2 regions of the Streptomyces sp. NPDC002577 genome follow, and region 2 is predicted to be linked to the other one. Evidence: riboswitches for the same ligand, from Rfam matches in the RefSeq annotation. Region 2 holds a riboswitch; the other holds the start of a gene.
What was found. Region 2 has a riboswitch for glycine ahead of gcvT (glycine cleavage system aminomethyltransferase GcvT). Riboswitches for the same ligand answer to the same signal wherever they lie in the genome.
Positions count from the first base shown of each region.

Region 1: another riboswitch for glycine. It lies ahead of gcvP (aminomethyl-transferring glycine dehydrogenase); the one in region 2 lies ahead of gcvT (glycine cleavage system aminomethyltransferase GcvT).

Region 1 covers NZ_JBSFWK010000055.1:45,283-49,695, reverse strand. The annotation lists gene ACWD4J_RS38745 (DNA polymerase IV) at 1-947, shown strand, start outside; gene ACWD4J_RS38740 (PRC-barrel domain-containing protein) at 863-1,240, opposite strand; glycine riboswitch at 1,402-1,497, shown strand; gene gcvP (aminomethyl-transferring glycine dehydrogenase) at 1,672-4,413, shown strand, end outside.
Region 2 covers NZ_JBSFWK010000027.1:35,829-40,241, forward strand. The annotation lists gene ACWD4J_RS27980 (enhanced serine sensitivity protein SseB) at 1-408, opposite strand, end outside; gene ACWD4J_RS27985 (AAA family ATPase) at 733-1,407, opposite strand; glycine riboswitch at 1,575-1,714, shown strand; gene gcvT (glycine cleavage system aminomethyltransferase GcvT) at 1,893-3,017, shown strand; gene gcvH (glycine cleavage system protein GcvH) at 3,291-3,668, shown strand; gene glyA (serine hydroxymethyltransferase) at 3,748-4,413, shown strand, end outside.

The DNA of each region.
Region 1 (4,413 bases), on a different contig from region 2:
GGCGGGCCGGGATCACCACGGTCGAGGAGATCGCCGAGGCAGGGGAGGACGAGCTCGTACGGCTGCTGGGCAAGGCGCACGGGGCTGCCCTGTACGCGATGGCGCTGGCGCGGGACGAGCGGCCCGTGGTGGCCGAGCGGGACGCCAAGTCGGTGTCGGTCGAGGACACGTACGACGTGGACATCCATGAACGGGTGCGGATCCGCCTGGAGGTGCAGCGGCTCGCGGACCGGTGCGTGCAGCGGCTGCGGGGTGCCGGGCGGTCCGGCCGGACGGTGGTCCTCAAGGTGCGGCGGTACGACTTCTCGACGCTGACCCGGTCCGAGACCCTCCGCGGCCCCACGGACGACCCTGCCGTGGTCCGGGAGGCCGCGGGGCGGCTGCTCGAGGCCGTGGACACCACCGGTGGAGTGCGGCTGCTCGGGGTCGGCGTGAGCGGGCTCGCCGACTTCACACAGGAGGATCTGTTCGCCCAGGCGGCCGGGGAGCGTGCAGAGGAAGCGGAGCACGAGGACGCGGCGCAGCCGCCCGAAGGGGAAGAGCGGGCGCCGGCCGAGCGGCACTGGATGGCGGGTCGCGACGTACGGCATGCCGAGTACGGCGCGGGTTGGGTGCAGGGGAGCGGCCTGGGGCGGGTGACCGTCCGCTTCGAGACGCCCGGCTCCCCGCCGGGACGCGTACGAACGTTCAGGACCGACGATCCGGACCTGGAGCCGACCGAGCCTCTGCCGCTTGTCCCGGGACCAGGAGTGTCGGGCGAGGGCGGCGAGTACGGGATCGCGGGCGGAGAGCGTGACAGACCGGCTGAGCCGGAATCTGCGGGTCGCGGGAGCCCGCAAGCCGGACCGGGAGTCGAGGTGGCTCAGGTGTCCTCCGAATCCGCGAGGCGCCCGAAGTCGCGGTCAGGGGGCGGGGCGGCACCCGGTTCCGAGACGTCCAGGCCGTAGTGGTGGTACAGCTGCAGTTCCTGTTCGGGGGAGAGATGGCGGCCCACGCCGAAGTCGGGGGCGTCCTTGATGAGGGCGCGTTCGAAGGGGATCCGCAAGGTGCCCTCGACCAGCTCGCTCGGCTCCAGGGGCACGAAGGCGTCCCTGCTGAACAGGCCCGTGCGGATGGCCGCCCACTCCGGGATCCCGGTCGCGTCGTCGAGATAGACCTCGTCGACGGTGCCGATCTTGTGTCCGTCGCGGTCGAACGCCTTGCGACCTATCAGAGTGCGCGGATCGATGTCGGTCTGCACGGGCCCTCCAGCTGCTCGCAACTCATCCGTAAGCACTACGAAAGAGCACATTGGGCAAGGCGGCCACTCGAGACGCCGGGTGTCGCATCCGACGGGACCCGGAGCGAGGTCATGGGCGAGGCCCCGTGCCGGGCCCTCGCTGGTAGGCTGACACCGGCTGCTGACCCCGTGCGGGAGAGTCCTCCGGTCCTGATCGGAGGCGCCGAAGGAGCAAATCCTCCCCGGAATCTCTCAGGCCCCTGTACCGCACGGAAGAGGTCACTCTGGAAAGCAGGGCGGGCGTCGACGGCTTCCGCTCTCACCGACGGTGAAAACCGGGCGACATGTGCGTGCCGGTGAAACTCTCAGGTTGAGATGACAGAGGGGGAGGCCGTCCGGGCACCCGCGCGTGGTGCCCACGAAGGTCGCGTCAGACCAGGAGGCCTCCGCACATGACCGCCAACCGCATTCCGCTCTCCCAGCTGGAGCAGGGGATCCCCTTCGAGCAGCGGCACATCGGGCCCGATGCCGGGGAACGGGCCAAGATGCTCGCCCAGATCGGGTACGGCTCGCTCGACGAGCTCACCGCCGCCGCCGTACCGGATGTGATCAAGAGCGCCGATGCGCTGGAGCTGCCCGGTGCGCGGACCGAGGCCGAGGTGCTGGCCGAGCTGCGCTCGCTCGCCGCTCGCAACCAGGTCCTCGACTCGATGATCGGTCTCGGCTACTACGGCACGTTCACCCCGCCGGTGATCCTGCGCAACGTCATGGAGAACCCTGCCTGGTACACCGCCTACACGCCGTACCAGCCGGAGATCTCGCAGGGCCGCCTCGAGGCGCTGCTGAACTTCCAGACGACGGTGGCCGAGCTGACCGGGCTGCCCACCTCGGGTGCCTCGCTGCTCGACGAGGGCACGGCGGCGGCCGAGGCCATGGCGCTCTCCCGCCGTGTCGGCAAGGTGAAGAACGGCGTCTTCCTCGTCGACGCCGACGCGCTGCCGCAGACCATCGCCGTGATCGAGACGCGCGCCGAGCCGACCGGCGTCGAGGTGGTTGTCGCCGACCTGTCCGACGGCATCCCGGCCGACGTCGCCGGGCGCGGGGTCGTGGGTGTGCTCCTGCAGTACCCGGGTGCATCGGGTGCCGTGCGCGACCTCAAGCCCGTCATCGACCAGGCGCACGAGCTCGGTGCGATCGTCACCGTCGCCGCCGATCTGCTGGCCCTCACCCTGCTGACCTCGCCGGGCGAGCTGGGAGCCGACATCGCCGTCGGCACCACCCAGCGGTTCGGTGTGCCGATGGGCTTCGGCGGCCCGCACGCCGGCTACATGGCGGTCCACGAGAAGTTCGCCCGCAACCTGCCCGGCCGTCTGGTCGGCGTCTCCGTCGACGCCGACGGCAACAAGGCGTACCGCCTCGCGCTGCAGACCCGCGAGCAGCACATCCGCCGCGAGAAGGCCACCAGCAACATCTGCACCGCGCAGGTGCTCCTCGCCGTGATGGCGGGCATGTACGCCGTCTACCACGGCTCGGACGGCCTGAAGGCGATCGCGCAGCGGACCCACCGGTACGCCACGATCCTCGCCGAGGGCCTGCGGGCCGGCGGAGTCGAGGTCGTGCACGGCGCGTACTTCGACACGCTGACCGCCCGGGTTCCGGGCAAGGCGGCCGAGATCGTCTCCGCGGCCCGTGAGCGCGGGGTCAACGTACGTCTGGTCGACGCCGACCACGTGGGCATCGCCTGCGACGAGACCACCACGCGTGCGCAGCTGGGCGCCGTCTGGACGGCCTTCGGCGTCGAGGCGGACATCGAGGCGCTGGACGCGACGGCCGCCGAGGCGCTGCCCGAGTCGCTGCTGCGCACCGACGACTTCCTCACGCATCCGGTGTTCCACCAGCACCGCTCGGAGACCGCGATGCTGCGCTACCTGCGCAGGCTCGCCGACCGCGACTACGCGCTCGACCGCGGCATGATCCCGCTGGGCTCCTGCACGATGAAGCTCAACGCGACCACGGAGATGGAGCCGATCACCTGGCCCGAGTTCGGCCAGCTGCACCCCTTCGCGCCGGCCGACCAGGCACAGGGGTACCTCACGCTCATCACGGAGCTGGAGGAGCGGCTCGCGGAGGTCACCGGCTACGACAAGGTGTCGCTGCAGCCGAATGCCGGTTCGCAGGGTGAGCTCGCCGGTCTGCTGGCCGTACGCGGCTACCACCGGGCCAACGGCGACGACCAGCGCACGGTCTGCCTCATCCCGTCGTCGGCGCACGGCACCAACGCCGCGAGCGCGGTCATGGCGGGCATGAAGGTCGTGGTCGTGAAGACCGCGGACGACGGCGAGATCGACGTCGAGGACCTGCGCGCCAAGATCGAGCAGTACCGCGACGAGCTGTCCGTACTCATGATTACGTACCCGTCGACGCACGGTGTGTTCGAGGAGCACGTCGCCGACATCTGCGCGGCCGTGCACGACGCGGGCGGTCAGGTGTACGTGGACGGCGCGAACCTGAACGCGCTGGTGGGCCTCGCCAAGCCGGGCCACTTCGGTGGCGACGTGTCGCACCTGAACCTGCACAAGACGTTCTGCATCCCGCACGGCGGCGGCGGCCCCGGTGTCGGCCCCGTCGGCGTCCGGGCGCACCTCGCCCCGTATCTGCCGAACCACCCGCTGCAGCCAGCGGCGGGCCCTGCGACCGGTGTCGGCCCGATCTCCGCCGCCCCCTGGGGTTCCGCCGGAATCCTGCCCATCTCCTGGGCGTACGTGCGGCTCATGGGCGGCGAGGGGCTGAAGCGTGCGACGCAGGTCGCCGTGCTGTCCGCCAACTACGTCGCCAAGCGGCTCGAGCCGCACTACCCGGTGCTCTACACGGGCCCCGGCGGGCTCGTCGCACACGAGTGCATCATCGATCTGCGGCCGCTGACCAAGGCGACCGGCGTGACCGTCGACGACGTGGCCAAGCGCCTCATCGACTACGGCTTCCACGCGCCGACGATGTCGTTCCCGGTGGCCGGGACGCTGATGATCGAGCCGACCGAGAGCGAGGACCTCGGCGAGCTCGACCGGTTCTGCGAGGCGATGATCGCCATCCACGCGGAGATCGAGAAGGTCGGGGCGGGGGAGTGGCCCGCGGACGACAACCCGCTCGCGAACGCACCGCACACCGCGGGTGCGCTGGCCGGTGAGTGGGAGCAC
Region 2 (4,413 bases):
GAGGGGGGTGCGGCCCGCCCGGCACAGCTCGGCGACGGCGGGCGGCGGCAGCGGTACGCCGACCGTGCCGTCCGGATTGACGGCTATGCCGAGGCCGGGCGGCAGACCGCGCGCGAACTCGACGGCGGGTGCCACCGTGTAGCTCATGTGGTCGCCCACGACCTGGCGGAATTGCTGCTCGGAGCTGAAGACGGGGACGTACGCCTGACCGTCGATCTCCAGGGTCGGCAGGTCCAGGCCCCGGCTGTCGGGACCGCCGCCGCCCGGCAGCGGGATCCATAGGGGGCTGCGCCCGAGCACCTCGACGATGCGGGCACCCGCCGACGGGACGCCGAGGGAGGCGGCGAGCACCTCCTCCAGCTCGTTGGCGGGCCATCCGCCGTGCGGATGGGGGTGCGGGATGTCCATGTGCCTACCACCTCGTGCCTCTGTTTGCTGCGGTTCGCACCCTAACGCCGGCCGCTGGGTCTGGCGCCCACCCCCGCCCGCGCCCGCGCCGCAAAGGCGGTACCGGCCACCGGCCGGTAGCCGCGTACGTGCCGAAGGGGACGTGGCGGGATGTCCGCCCGCTGGGGGCACCTCCCAGGCCTTTGAGGCACTGGGGGAGTACATCCCGGCGCGGCCCCGACCCACCCACCGGCCGCAGGCGCCCCAGCCGAGAACAACCCGCAGACGCGCACGCGCCAACGGACCCACCGGCGGAAGGCGAACCGCCGACCGGCAGAGCCCCGCTCACCGGTCGAAATCGACCGCCCGCAGTACATCCGCCCCCGGCCGGTCCAGCAGCACCGCAGACGAGCAGCCCACCGGCAGCTCGCCGCGCTCGACAGAGCGGATCAGTTGTGCGACCGCCCGGCGGTGTCGCGCGAACGCGTACCGGGAGACGCCTCGGCCGCGCTCCCGCTGCCCCGCCAGTGCCGTGCCGGGTGTGACGTCGAGTACCAGCAGGTGCAGGGTGGAGCCGCGGCGCCGGGCCGCGCGCCCCAGCCACCGGCGCACCCACGCCTGCGTACCGCAGTCGTGCACGACGACGCTCTCGCCAGAGCGCAGCGCGCGGCGCAGCCCGGCGTAGTGCGCGAGGCGGACGAAGGGGCGGTAGACGGCATAGGGGAACAGGCGGGGCGCCCGCCGGTCCCAGCGGTCGCGGGTGTCCTGCGAGTCGACCCGCGCGCCGGCCACGGCCCGCCGCATCAGCGTGGACTTGCCGCTGCCCGGCAGCCCGGACACGACGACGATGTCACCCGCGGCGAACGACAGGCGGCGCGGACCGCTGCCCACCCGGTCACGGAGATCGCGGACGACGGCCTCGGGGAGACGGCCGCGGTTCTTCCCGACTGCGGCGGCGGCCCGCCCCTGCAGCGCCACCCCGGTCGTGGTCGCGTATGCCCTGGTCCTCTGCACCGTGATCGTCCTCCCCGTCGGTCACATCACCCTGCCCTGACGAGTGTAAAGAGACAGTAATACCGGACAAGCTGATTACAGGGCCGTTGCTCCCGGAAGAATCCTGTTGCTCCCCTGCGACAGTGCCCGGAGGGGCGTGCAATGATGGGCGCGCCAACTGCATACCGGCCGCTTGAATCCGCGCGGGAGAGCCCTCAGCCGTCCAGGTCATGGCAGGTCCACACCGGTCCTGTTCCTGACAGATCCTGGCTGGGGCGCCGAAGGAGCAAGTCCCTCCCTTGAATCTCTCAGGCCCCGATACCGCGCGGGCGAGGCACATCTGAAAAGCGGGCCGTCACGGCCGGGCAGTCGGGTTACTGCCCAGGCGGGGACGGCTCCACCCACGGTGCAAGCCGCGGGCCCCCGGCTCGTGGCGAACCTCTCAGGTTCCGATGACAGATGGGGAGGATCGACTCGACCTCGCCCGTCATGCCCCCTGGGAGCACCCCCCTATGAGCAATGCCCTGCGCAACACCGCCCTCGATGCGCTGCACCGCGCGCTCGGCGCGACCATGACCGACTTCGCGGGCTGGGACATGCCGCTGCGGTACGGCAGCGAGCGCGACGAGCACAACGCCGTACGCACCCGGGCCGGCCTCTTCGACCTCTCTCACATGGGCGAGATCACCGTCACCGGGCCGGACGCCGCGAACCTGCTGGACTACGCGCTGGTCGGCAACATCGGCGCCGTCGCGGTCGGCCGTGCCCGCTACACCATGATCTGCCGGGAGGACGGCGGCATCCTCGACGACCTGATCGTGTACCGGCTCGCCGAGCAGGAGTACATGATCGTCGCCAACGCCTCCAACGCGCAGGTGGTGCTGGACGCCGTCACGGCCCGCGCGGCCGGTTTCGACGCGGCCGTACACGACGACCGTGACGCGTACGCGCTGATCGCGGTCCAGGGCCCCGAGTCCCCCGGCATCCTGAAGTCGCTCACCGACGCCGACCTGGACGGGCTGAAGTACTACGCCGGTCTGCCAGGCACCGTCGCGGGCGTCCCCGCGCTGATCGCCCGTACCGGCTACACGGGTGAGGACGGCTTCGAGCTGTTCGTGGCGCCCGAGCACGCGGAGAAGCTGTGGCAGGCGCTGACCGAGGCGGGCGCCCCCGTCGGTCTCGTCGCGTGCGGGCTGTCGTGCCGCGACACGCTCCGCCTGGAGGCGGGCATGCCGCTGTACGGGCACGAGCTGTCCACCGCGCTGACCCCGTTCGACGCCGGTCTGGGACGAGTGGTCAAGTTCGACAAGACCTCCAACAACGGTGACTTCGTGGGGCGCCCCGCCCTGCTCGAGGCCGCCGAGCGGGCCGAGAAGAACCCGCCCCGCAAGCTCGTCGGGCTGATCGCCGAGGGCCGCCGCGTGCCCCGCGCCGGGTACCAGGTCGTCGCCGAGGGCAAGGTGATCGGCGAGGTCACCTCCGGCGCGCCGTCGCCCACGCTCGCCAAGCCGATCGCGATCGCGTACGTCGACGCCGCCCACGCCGCGCCGGGCACGGCGGGCGTCGGAGTGGACATCCGCGGGAAGAGCGAGCCGCACCAGGTCGTCTCGCTCCCCTTCTACAAGCGCCAGAATTGAACCCTCCCCGGCCACGAAGGCAAGGGATTCCTGGCTCACGCTGCTCGACGGCTCAGTGAACCGACGAGTCTGACGCGATCAGCACCAGCCGGGTCGAAACCAGCCCGGAAAAGAAACAGACGCCGCGGACCATGGGAAATCGGACGTGGTTCTCGTCCGAAGCACCCGCGGCGGCACCCGTACCACGGCGTGAGCGGCTGATATCCCTCTGTAGTCAGCACCCGCATCACCCCACCATCACAGCACCGTCCCGCGTACAGGAGAATTCAGGTCATGAGCAACCCCCAGCAGCTGCGCTACAGCAAAGAGCACGAGTGGGTGTCGGCCGCCGAGGACGGCGTCTCGACGGTCGGCATCACCGAGTACGCCGCGAACGCGCTGGGCGATGTCGTCTACGCCCAGCTCCCGGAGGTCGGCGACACGGTGACCGCGGGCGAGACCTGCGGCGAGCTGGAGTCGACCAAGTCGGTCAGCGATCTGTACGCGCCCGTCTCCGGTGAGGTCACCGAGACCAACGAGGACGTAGTCAACGACCCGTCGCTGGTGAACTCCGCGCCCTTCGAGGGCGGCTGGCTGTTCAAGGTACGCGTCTCGGAGGAGCCGGCCGACCTGCTCTCCGCCGACGAGTACGCCGACTTCTCCGGCAACTGACCCCGGCGCCCGGCCGTACCGACCGTACGGCCGCACCGACCGACGCACCGAAATGACCGCCGCACCGAACGGGACCTCGATGTCGCTTCTCAACTCCTCCCTTCACGAGCTCGACCCGGATGTCGCCGCCGCCGTCGACGCCGAGCTCCACCGCCAGCAGTCCACGCTCGAGATGATCGCCTCGGAGAACTTCGCTCCGGTGGCCGTCATGGAGGCGCAGGGCTCGGTGCTGACCAACAAGTACGCCGAGGGCTACCCCGGCCGCCGCTACTACGGCGGCTGCGAGCACGTGGACGTCATCGAGCAGATCGCCATCGACCGGATCAAGGCGCTGTTCGGTGCCGAGGCAGCCAACGTGCAGCCGCACTCCGGCGCGCAGGCGAACGCGGCGGCGATGTTCGCGCTGCTGCAGCCCGGCGACACGATCATGGGCCTGAACCTGGCGCACGGCGGCCACCTGACCCACGGCATGAAGATCAACTTCTCCGGCAAGCTGTACAACGTGGTCGCCTACCACGTGGACGACAACGGCGTCGTGGACATGGCCGAGGTCGAGCGCCTCGCCAAGGAGTCCAAGCCGAAGCTGATCGTCGCCGGCTGGTCGGCGTACCCGCGCCAGCTGGACTTCGCCGCGTTCCGCCGAATCGCGGACGAGGTCGGCGCCTACCTCATGGTCGACATGGCGCACTTCGCCGGCCTCGTCGCGGCCGGGCTCCACCCCAACCCGGTCCCGCACGCCCATGTC